3 regions of the Priestia sp. YIM B13486 genome follow, and region 1 is predicted to be linked to each of the others. Evidence: riboswitches for the same ligand, from Rfam matches in the RefSeq annotation. Region 1 holds a riboswitch; each other region holds the start of a gene.

Region 1 (3,277 bases):
ATATGCAGTATAAAACGGAAGTAGCCGATTTAATAACAGAAAAAGAAGACGGTCAGCATATCGTGCGCGGTATCGAATTGAAGAATGGTGAAAGAATTACGGCTGATAAAGTGGTTGTTTCACCAGGTCGAGACGGCTCGAAGTGGATGAGCGACTTACTAAAAAAACGTCGTTTGAAAATGATTAACAATCAAGTGGACATCGGCGTTCGAGTCGAAACATCCAACGTTGTTATGGAAGAAATCAACAAGCACTTGTACGAAGGGAAATTCATTTACAATACGTCTGTAGGTACAAGAGTCAGAACGTTCTGCAGCAATCCTTCAGGACATGTGGTAGTAGAGAATCATTCAGGTATTATGTTAGCAAATGGACACGCATACAAAGATCCGAAGCTTGGAAGTCAAAATACGAACTTTGCGCTGCTTGTTTCTCATAAATTTTCGGATCCATTTGATCAGCCGAACGAATATGCGCACGAAGTATCAAGATTAGCTAATATGCTGTCAAACGGGGGCTTAGTTGTTCAAAAGTATGGAGATATTTTAAAGGGCCGTCGTTCAACAGCGACTCGAATTAAAGAAGGCTTTTTAGAACCAACGTTAAAAGAAGCTGTACCTGGTGACTTGGGCTTAGTGCTTCCTTATAATACGATGAAAAGCTTAATTGAAATGACAGAAGCACTGGATCATGTAACGCCTGGGTTAGCATCTGAACATACGCTATTTTACGGTGTGGAAGCGAAATTTTACTCCGCCCGTCCGAAGTTAAACGATAAGTTTGAAACTGAAATTTCTGGTTTATACGTGGGAGGAGACGGAGCTGGTATTACGCGAGGGCTCGCGCAGGCAAGTGCGTGCGGTGTGTGGGTAGCGCGTGACATTGTTGAAAAATTAAAGAATCGCAAAGCAAGTTCTGAACCTGTTACTGTATAAAAAAAGAGGCCGTCACGGCCTCTTTTTTTTATGTGTTAAATAACGAGAGCGACTAAGTAAAAAGTAAAGAACTTGTACCGCTCCAACTCCGATAGTTTTATATGATAATTACCCGCTCTTTTTTAAAAAGTATGACGGAATCCATCCTTCTATCGTGAACAGAATTAAATACAATAAGGCGAATTGATAATGTCCATTTCTTTGCATCAATAAATTCAGTGGAATTTTAAGGAGGGTATATCAAGCAATACAAGGATAAAATCAACAGTTGAAAAGAGTTATTTTTTGATGAGTAAAATATTTATGAAAGCAATAAAGTACACGGATATTAGAATAATTATGCAAATTTATGAATGAGAGTTAATGAGAATAAAGTTCACTTTACAAACTATTTTTTGAATTAATTTTTTATCCATTAGATTGTAAGTCTTGTTAAATAAGTATTTGTGGTTTATTGAAATATGATGTAAAAATTTTAAAATATAACAATTATCAACTTTTTATGATAAAATCATGCATTATTTTTGAATAAAAACTTGACAGAAACATATAAAATGAATTTTAATTAAAGTAACAATTATTATCATGCAAAAATATTAAAGAAAATTATTTGCTTAATCTCTTTTGTTTTATAAGAGAACGGGGGACCCATATTTGTGCGTAATGTACTTGGGGTGAATCTTGAATGAATCAAGTAGGGTAACTCACGTACCCGAATCCGACAGCTAACTCCGTAAGCATTCAGTGAGGGAATAACAGGTCTATGACACCATGATATTCTCATGGTTTTTTGTATAGCTAAAAATATTCCTAAACTATTAATCTGAAAATTTTTAATATATTGTATATTTTGAGTGTTATCGTTCTCAATGCATGGTAAAATAAGTATAGTAGTTAGAATCATTCTAATATAATTTATTTACGGGAGGTAAATCTATGAAGCTATCGACAAAGATCATTATCGCGCTAATTGCTGGTGCTATTGTAGGAGTGTTAATTAACGCTTTTGCTCCAAGTGCTTTTGCTCCGCTGGACAAGTACTTGTTTACACCGCTTGGCCAAATTTTCTTAAGCTTAATTAAAATGCTTGTTGTACCAATTGTGTTTTTCTCTATCACGTTAGGTGTAGCAGGTTTAGGAGATCCTAAAAAACTAGGAAGAATCGGGGCTAAAACAGTTTCGTACTTCCTAGTGACAACAACCGTTGCTATTGTAATTGGTTTATTATTAGCATTTGTTATTAAACCAGGAACATTTGGATCTTTTGATACAAAAAACGCTTCTTTTGAAGCCGAAAAAGCACCGCCGGTTGGAGAAACATTCTTAAATATGATTCCAGTCAATCCAATTCAAGCGATGGCTGAAGGGAATATGCTTCAACTTATCGTTTTCTCTATCTTTATCGGTTTTGGTATAACGATGCTTGGAAGTAAAACAAAAGGGCTTTACAATTTACTTGAGCAAGGCAATGAATTGATGATGTACCTTGTGAATCTAGTGATGAAGTTTGCTCCTTACGGAACATTTGGGCTTCTTGCAACAGCAGTCGGAAGTCAAGGCTGGCAGGCAATTAAAGCGATGGGGCTGTACATGATTGTAGTCGTGCTCGCACTGTTTATCCATTCGATCGTAACATATGGGGGATCAGTCGCTCTTATGGCCAGACGTAACCCAATTGAATTCTTTAAAGGTTTTGCTCCTGCGATGACAGTTGGATTCAGTACATCAAGCAGTAATGCAACGCTTCCGATTTCAATGAATGTGGCTCAAAAAAATCTTCGTGTCCCGGAGTCCATCAGCAGTTTTGTTCAGCCGTTAGGTGCTACCATTAACATGGATGGAACGGCAATTATGCAAGGTGTAGCGACTATTTTTATTGCACAAGTATACGGCGTTGACCTGTCGCTGGGTGCTCTTGTGACGGTTGTATTGACAGCGGTGCTTGCTAGTATTGGTACAGCAGGTGTGCCTGGAGTTGGTCTCATTATGCTAGCAATGGTATTGAGTTCGGTTGGTCTGCCTGTAGCAGGTATCGGATTGATTATTGGAATTGATCGCTTGCTTGACATGCTTCGTACATCTGTAAATATTACGGGAGACGCTGCGTGTGCCGTTATTGTGGCTGAGTCAGAAGCAAAGCGTATCGATAAATCTGTAACGCAATCAGCTTAATAAGCGTAAAAGCTCTAGCTATATGCTAGGGCTTTTTTTATTGGCAAGAAACTCTTCGTTTCAGCATACAGTTTAATAAGAGTGTATGTTTGAAAGGAGAGTGCGGAAATGAATAAAACTCATGTAATAAAGCCGCTGCTCGACGACGACTACCCAGTTATTTCATATGG
Region 2 (3,277 bases), on a different contig from region 1:
GTTCTTGTCTTTGCCTTCTTTTTATTCATCGCAACTGTTTTGTGCGTAACCTCTTATATGTCTTGAACGTATAAATAATATAAAAAAATCGCCTCATCGAAGGCGATTTTTCTACCCCAGCATTATATCTTCATTTGGATAACGAACGGCTTCACGCTTTTGCTTAGATAATGAAAACGCAAGCGTTAATGGCCCCACTTTTCCTAAAAACATGATAAAGATAATAATCACGCGTCCAAAGTACGAAAGTTCAGGAGTTGCTCCCATCGATAAACCTACTGTTCCAAATGCAGAAACAACTTCAAACATAATTTTTACAAACGGCAGGTTTTCCGAAATATTTAACAGGAAAATGGCCCCAAATACAAACATAATTGAAATCATCGTGATGGCTAGTGCCTTAAACACGTGAAGAGGAAGAAGTCGTCTCTTTAATAGCACAATATCTTCCCGGCTTCGTAAAAATGCCCATACAGAAAAAATAATCACCACAAACGTCGTGAGTTTGATACCGCCTCCTGTTGAAGCACTTCCTGCACCAATAAACATTAACATAACCATTAAAAATATAGTGGAATCATGCAAACTTCCTATATCGATACTATTAAAACCTGCTGTACGTGTCGTTACAGCTTGAAAATAAGATGCCCACACTTTGTCTCCTAATGACAAACTTCCGAGCGTATGTGGATTGCTGTACTCCAAGAAAAAAATAAAAAGCATGGCAACCACGTTAATCGCAAACGTGCTGATGATCATAATTTTCGAATGCAGCGTTAGCTTTTTATAGGATTTTTTTACCCACATATCTGCAAGGACGGTAAACCCTAATCCACCGATAATGAACAAAAAAGAAATCGTTATGTTAATAATGGGATCTCCTACATACTGAACCAGGCTGTCAGATAATAGTCCGAACCCTGCGTTATTAAAAGCCGAAATCGAATGAAACAAGCTAAAGAACAGCCCCTTAGACCATCCGAACTCCGGAACCCAGCGTATCGCTAGAAAGATAAGTGCAACAAACTCAATTAAAAATGAAAAGATAAACAGTCTTTTAACTAGCAGGACAACTCCGCCGATGCTCGTTTGATTTAATGCCTGCTGAACGAGCATACGCTCTTTAAATCCAATTTTTTTACCTAGCATCATAAAAATCAACACGGCAAATGACATAATGCCAAGACCGCCTATTTGAATTAACAGCATAATAATCGTTTGACCAATGACGGTAAAACGTGTACCTGTATCTACGACGGCTAAGCCGGTTACTGTCATCGCGGAAGTAGACGTAAAAAGGGCGTCTACCCACCGGATGGGCTCAGTAGTAGAAACAGGCATCATCAATAGAAGAGCACCTATAATAATTCCTCCGCCAAAAATGGAGACAAGCAGCTGCGGAGGGGTGAGTTTAATGATTTGTTTTTTCATAAGTTAAACTCCTTCTTCTTCAAAACGGTTCAAATCGCGATTATGTCCGATAACAATCAGCATATCTCCTTGTTCAATTATTTCATGCGCGGTAGGCGAAATCACCATTTCCCCGTCTTTTCGCTGAAAGCCGATAATGTTGCAGCCGTACTTGGCACGAATGTTCAAATCAAACAGCGTTTTATTATGAAGTTTCTTAGAGGCGACAATTTCGACAATACTATAATCCTTTGACAGTTCAATGTAATCAATGATCTTTTCTGACACCACGTGATGAGCAATACGCTTAGCAATATCGCGCTCAGGATGAATGACTTTGTCCGCTCCTATTTTCTCCAGCACCTTTTGATGATACATATTCACTGCTTTTACCCATACTTGCTTAACGCCCATATCTTTTAAAAGCATCGTTGCGAGCACGCTCGCTTCGATATCATCCCCAAACGAAATAAGAGCATGATCAACATTGCGAATACCTAGCCCCTTTAAGCTAGCTTCATCAATTGCATTCGCCTGCACAACATATGTAGCTGAGTTGCTAAATTTATTTACTACCTCCTGATTGCGGTCAATAGCGAGCACATCCACATCCAGATTAGCAAACTCTTCAACCAAACTGCCTCCAAAACGACCTAATCCCAATACAGCAAACTGTTTTTTCATAATGTATTTATTCCTTTCTTCAACTGCTGTGTGTTCTCTTAGCTTATACTTTTTCTAAAAAATTACATCTTTTTCTTAAAAAAAGCGCAAAAAAACACAGGAAGGCTCCTGTGTTTTTTCACACTCTTCCCCCTCAAAACGCTTGCGAAGTTAGCTGTCGGGTTCGGGTTTTAAGAGTAACCCTACCTTTTTAAGGATTCACCCCGGAGCACAATATGTGCGTAAATAATGGGTCCTCCGCTCCGTAATGGATTAAGCGATTTTTATTCAAATGTCTATGATCTATTTTTTAGAATAATCGATTCGATTCATGATACATTTCACTTCACGAAAGCTATCTTACTCCTGTGGATTTTGTCTGTCAAGATATTTTTAGGGAAGACCTCACTTGCCCTGCAAGCTGCAAAAATCATATAAATCTAAACTGACAATCATTTTGTGAAATTGATCAAATAAATTAATAACAGCTAAAAGCTCTAACAGCTGCGTATCACTGTAAAATTTCTTTAATTGATCCATATCAGCATCCGTCAACTCCCTTGGACGCACCCGGTATACATCAATAAATCGAAACAGCAGTCGATCTTTTTCTTCCAGCTCTTTTTCTCTTAACACTTTTTGATTAAGCGTCTCATCGCCTACATATGACATGCTCATACATGTCTCACAGCCGTTAACACCTGCTAGGTAAAGCCTCATTTTTTCCTTAGTCTCTTTTTCTACTATACCGCTGTTCCAAAGCGTTTCGTAAAGCTCATCGTACAATCTTTTTACATGCGGAATTAAATTCAATGCTTTTTCAAAATTTGTTCCCTCTTCGTTTGCTAATAAAACTCTTGCCATTTTTCACTCACTCCTTTTTAATTATTATAGTAAGAAAAATGGAAATTTCAGATTACATATAAAACATTTTATCTACTATTACTAATCAAATGAAACGTTAATGAGAAAGAAGGTTTTCAATTGAAAATTGATGAAATTGATTTATCGATTTTGCAGGCGCTGCAGCAAAACAGCCGCCTTTCCTTACGAGAGCTAGGAAAACAAATTAATTTGTCTCCTCCTTCGGTGGCAGAGCGAGTAAGGCAGCTAGAGAGCTTTGGCGTTATAAAAGGGTATACGATTGATATTGATTATGAAAAGCTGCATTTGCCCGTGTCGTGTTTTATTGAAGTAACGATGA
Region 3 (3,277 bases), on a different contig from region 1:
TACGCTCTAATTCAAGATCATTCACAAAATTCCGTTTATTCATTATGATCCTCCGCTTTCTTTATTACAGTGTTAAATACTCAGCAACCGGCCCAAGTACAAGCACTGGGAAAAACGTAAGTGCCCCTACAATAACGGTAGTTCCAATTAAAATGCCGCTAAATAAAGACGTATCCGTTTTAAATGTCCCAGGTGTTTCAGGAACAAGCTGCTTAGCTGCTAGTGAGCTTGATACTGCCAGCATCGTAATTAGTCCGAAGTAGCGTCCAATATACATAACAATTCCCGTAGAAATGTTCCAAATCGGCGTTGCGTCACCCAGTCCTTCAAAACCAGATCCATTGTTTGCTGCTGACGACGTAAATTCATACAGTGCCTGGCTTAACCCGTGAAAGCCTGGGTTTGATATACCTTCTATTCCTAAATGAGTAGTGAGCGCCACGGCTGTTCCCCCTAAAATTAACAGCGGCTGTAGAATAAGCGTCACGGCGATGAGCTTCATTTCTTTTCCTTCAATTTTTTTACCTACGTATTCTGGTGTTCTTCCAACCATTAAACCTGATAAAAATACGGCGATGATGACGTACATCATGACATTCATAAATCCTGCTCCGACACCGCCGAATACGGTATTTAACATCATATTTCCAAGCGTCAATAACCCGGTAAGAGGCGTAAGGGTATCGTGCATCGCGTTAACCGCGCCTGTTTCACTCGCTGTCGTCACGATGGCGTACAGAGTTGACATGCCGACTCCAAAACGAACTTCTTTGCCTTCCATGTAACCGCTCGCCTCATTTAAATGAAAAGCATCAAGTCTTGGGTTGCCGCCCCACTCTGTTACAAACGCTGTACTTAAAATAACAATAAAGAGCATACTCATCGCTACAAACAAGATGCGACCTTGCTTACGCTGTCCGATCATTTTTCCGTACGTAAAAGGAAGTGCGGTTGGCAATAAAAGCATAAGGACAATTTGTAATACATTGCTCCACGCATTGGGATTTTCAAATGGATGAGCTGAATTGACACCAAAAAATCCTCCTCCGTTGTTGCCTAGCTCTTTGATTGAAAGAAAAGAAGCAACTGGTCCCCTTGCTATTTGCTGTGATGCCCCTTCTATTGTATGGGCAGTCACAGTCCCGCTTAGCGTTTGAGGGACACCTAAAAAAGCAAATAAAATGCCTGTTATAAAAGCGATAGGAAGTAAAACACGCGTAATTGATTTTACAAAATCAACAAAAAAGTTTCCCATTTCCTTCCCTGCCAACCCTCGAATAAAAGCGATTGCTGCTGCAAGTGCTGTTGCTGGTGCAGCAAACATCATAAATACAACGGCTGCCATCTGCGAGAAATAGGACAAGCCTGATTCACCGCTGTAATGCTGCAAGTTCGTATTTGTCATAAAACTAATAGCCGTGTTAAAAGCAAGAGCCGGATCCATTCCTTTAATATGGTTTGGATTAAGCGGCAGTACCCCTTGAAACCGGAAGATAAGATACACCACAAAAATCATAAACGTATTCGCCAAAACGAGAGCAAGTGCATATTGCTTCCACGTCTGATTATGCCCTTTAATTCCTGCCGCTTTAAACATCACCGATTCTATCTTCCCTATTAAGCTAGTGTTTTTATCGTTTGAAAACACATTCGCTATATAAATACCTACGGGCTTTGCAATAAGCGCTACAAAAACAAGCAGCAGCGCAACTGATAGTAGAAAAATCCCCACGTTTTATTCCTCCGCTTATTAAAATTGTTCTGGGTTTAACAGTACATATACTAAATAAATTAAAACGAGAACTGAAATACCTAACAAAATGAACGACATGTTCACTTCTCCTCTCTTTCGTCTACTACATGAGACGACCAGCAAATAATTCCGTACATAGCAGCTGTTAATATGGCAAGCATTCCAAGCATGATCATATCCAAGTTGCTCCCTCCTAACTGTTTCCTAACAAAAAAGATAGTTTCTAAGCTTATTGACTGTTACTGTGCGTAAAGTATCACGCCCAAGTGAGCTAGCTGCGAAAGGTTATCTTTGATTGTTTATTCCTCACGTATTGTTAATCTCGTTTTAAAAGCCCTACTATATCCTCTTTACGGTGCAGACATAGCCTGCTCTCCTATTTTCTCCATAAAAAAAACCGCAGAAGAGAGTTCCCTTCCGCGGTTTAATGCACGACAAATAAGCCGTGATTGACACGAATTTTTTACTCCCAAAACGCTTACGGAGTTAGCTGTCGGATTCGGGTTATGGAAGTAACCCTACTCAGTTAAGAGATTCACCCCTAGTACATACGTACAAAATATTGGGTCCCCCGCTCATAATTGATTAAGCGTATATTTGTTATTTAATTTTTAGACTTAATTATGGTTTTTACTGCTGCGTTTAAAACTTTGATTAGCTAACGTAGACAAATAGCGGTTTGCTAGATCAAAAGATTGCTGATCGCACATTGCCCGATATTCAATCATTTGAATCATTTGCTTAGATAAATGCATTTTGACGCTCCTTTCACCTGTATTTGGAAAGGAGCGTACTATCCGCTGTTATAGAAAACGACCACGATTACACCATCCTCTCTCTTAACGCTTACGAAGTTAGCTGACGGGTTCGGGTCAAGAAAGTAACCCTACTCAATTAAGAGATTCACCCCTGATAAGTGGGTCCTCCGCTCTTTCCTTCTCTTTCAGAAAAGACTCAGCGTTTCACTGTGGAACGTTTCATGAGAGTAATCTTACTCCTGTTAAAATTTACTGTCAACAACATTTTTTGAAATTTTAAAAGCTTTATTTTTCTATGTGTATTCATTATTTTAAAATAATAGATTCAAAGAAAAAAAGCGTTCTTATCTCCTCGATAAGAACGCTTTTTTTAGCTCATTTTCTCAATTTCATTTACAAGAATTGAAATGGCATCCGTTTTTGTTGCTTCACGCATTGTACGCTTCATCGTACTTGCCTGCTGCTGAAGTTCATTTACTTCACGCAAAAACACTTCTTTTGTTAACTGTTCTTCTTCCACAACCATACAGTAGCCTTTTTTCTTAAAGGACTGTGCATTTAAAATTTGATCTCCCCGGCTTTGTGCTTTTGACAAAGGAATAATCATCATCGGTTTATGAAGGGCTAAAAACTCAAAGATAGCATTTGATCCGCCGCGTGTAATCACATAATCAGTGGCCGCTAGAACATCCGGAAGCTGTTCATTTACATATTCTAACTGACGGTAGCCCGACTCTTTTTCAAGGCTTGTATCAACATTACCTTT

Evidence for each region. A riboswitch is a leader RNA that binds a small molecule or an ion and turns the genes downstream of it on or off. The one in region 1 is predicted to bind cyclic di-AMP.
Region 2: it holds a riboswitch for cyclic di-AMP, as region 1 does, so the genes downstream of both, ACFX4G_RS21165 (potassium channel family protein) here and ACFX4G_RS25270 (dicarboxylate/amino acid:cation symporter) in region 1, are expected to answer to the same signal.
Region 3: it holds a riboswitch for cyclic di-AMP, as region 1 does, so the genes downstream of both, kdpF (K(+)-transporting ATPase subunit F) here and ACFX4G_RS25270 (dicarboxylate/amino acid:cation symporter) in region 1, are expected to answer to the same signal.

Annotation. Positions count from the first base shown of each region.
Region 1 covers NZ_JBHZOZ010000015.1:90,412-93,688, reverse strand. Annotated here, with positions in the region: gene ACFX4G_RS25275 (NAD(P)/FAD-dependent oxidoreductase) at 1-935, shown strand, start outside; cyclic di-AMP (ydaO/yuaA leader) riboswitch at 1,537-1,691, shown strand; gene ACFX4G_RS25270 (dicarboxylate/amino acid:cation symporter) at 1,872-3,107, shown strand; gene ACFX4G_RS25265 (aspartate aminotransferase family protein) at 3,216-3,277, shown strand, end outside.
Region 2 covers NZ_JBHZOZ010000009.1:124,702-127,978, forward strand. Annotated here, with positions in the region: gene ACFX4G_RS21160 (TrkH family potassium uptake protein) at 112-1,431, opposite strand; gene ACFX4G_RS21165 (potassium channel family protein) at 1,435-2,094, opposite strand; cyclic di-AMP (ydaO/yuaA leader) riboswitch at 2,219-2,363, opposite strand; gene ACFX4G_RS21170 (carboxymuconolactone decarboxylase family protein) at 2,479-2,937, opposite strand; gene ACFX4G_RS21175 (Lrp/AsnC family transcriptional regulator) at 3,058-3,277, shown strand, end outside.
Region 3 covers NZ_JBHZOZ010000003.1:435,877-439,153, reverse strand. Annotated here, with positions in the region: gene kdpB (potassium-transporting ATPase subunit KdpB) at 1-43, opposite strand, end outside; gene kdpA (potassium-transporting ATPase subunit KdpA) at 65-1,726, opposite strand; gene kdpF (K(+)-transporting ATPase subunit F) at 1,751-1,831, opposite strand; cyclic di-AMP (ydaO/yuaA leader) riboswitch at 2,215-2,355, opposite strand; gene ACFX4G_RS10645 (hypothetical protein) at 2,371-2,508, opposite strand; cyclic di-AMP (ydaO/yuaA leader) riboswitch at 2,581-2,723, opposite strand; gene ACFX4G_RS10640 (undecaprenyldiphospho-muramoylpentapeptide beta-N-acetylglucosaminyltransferase) at 2,882-3,277, opposite strand, start outside.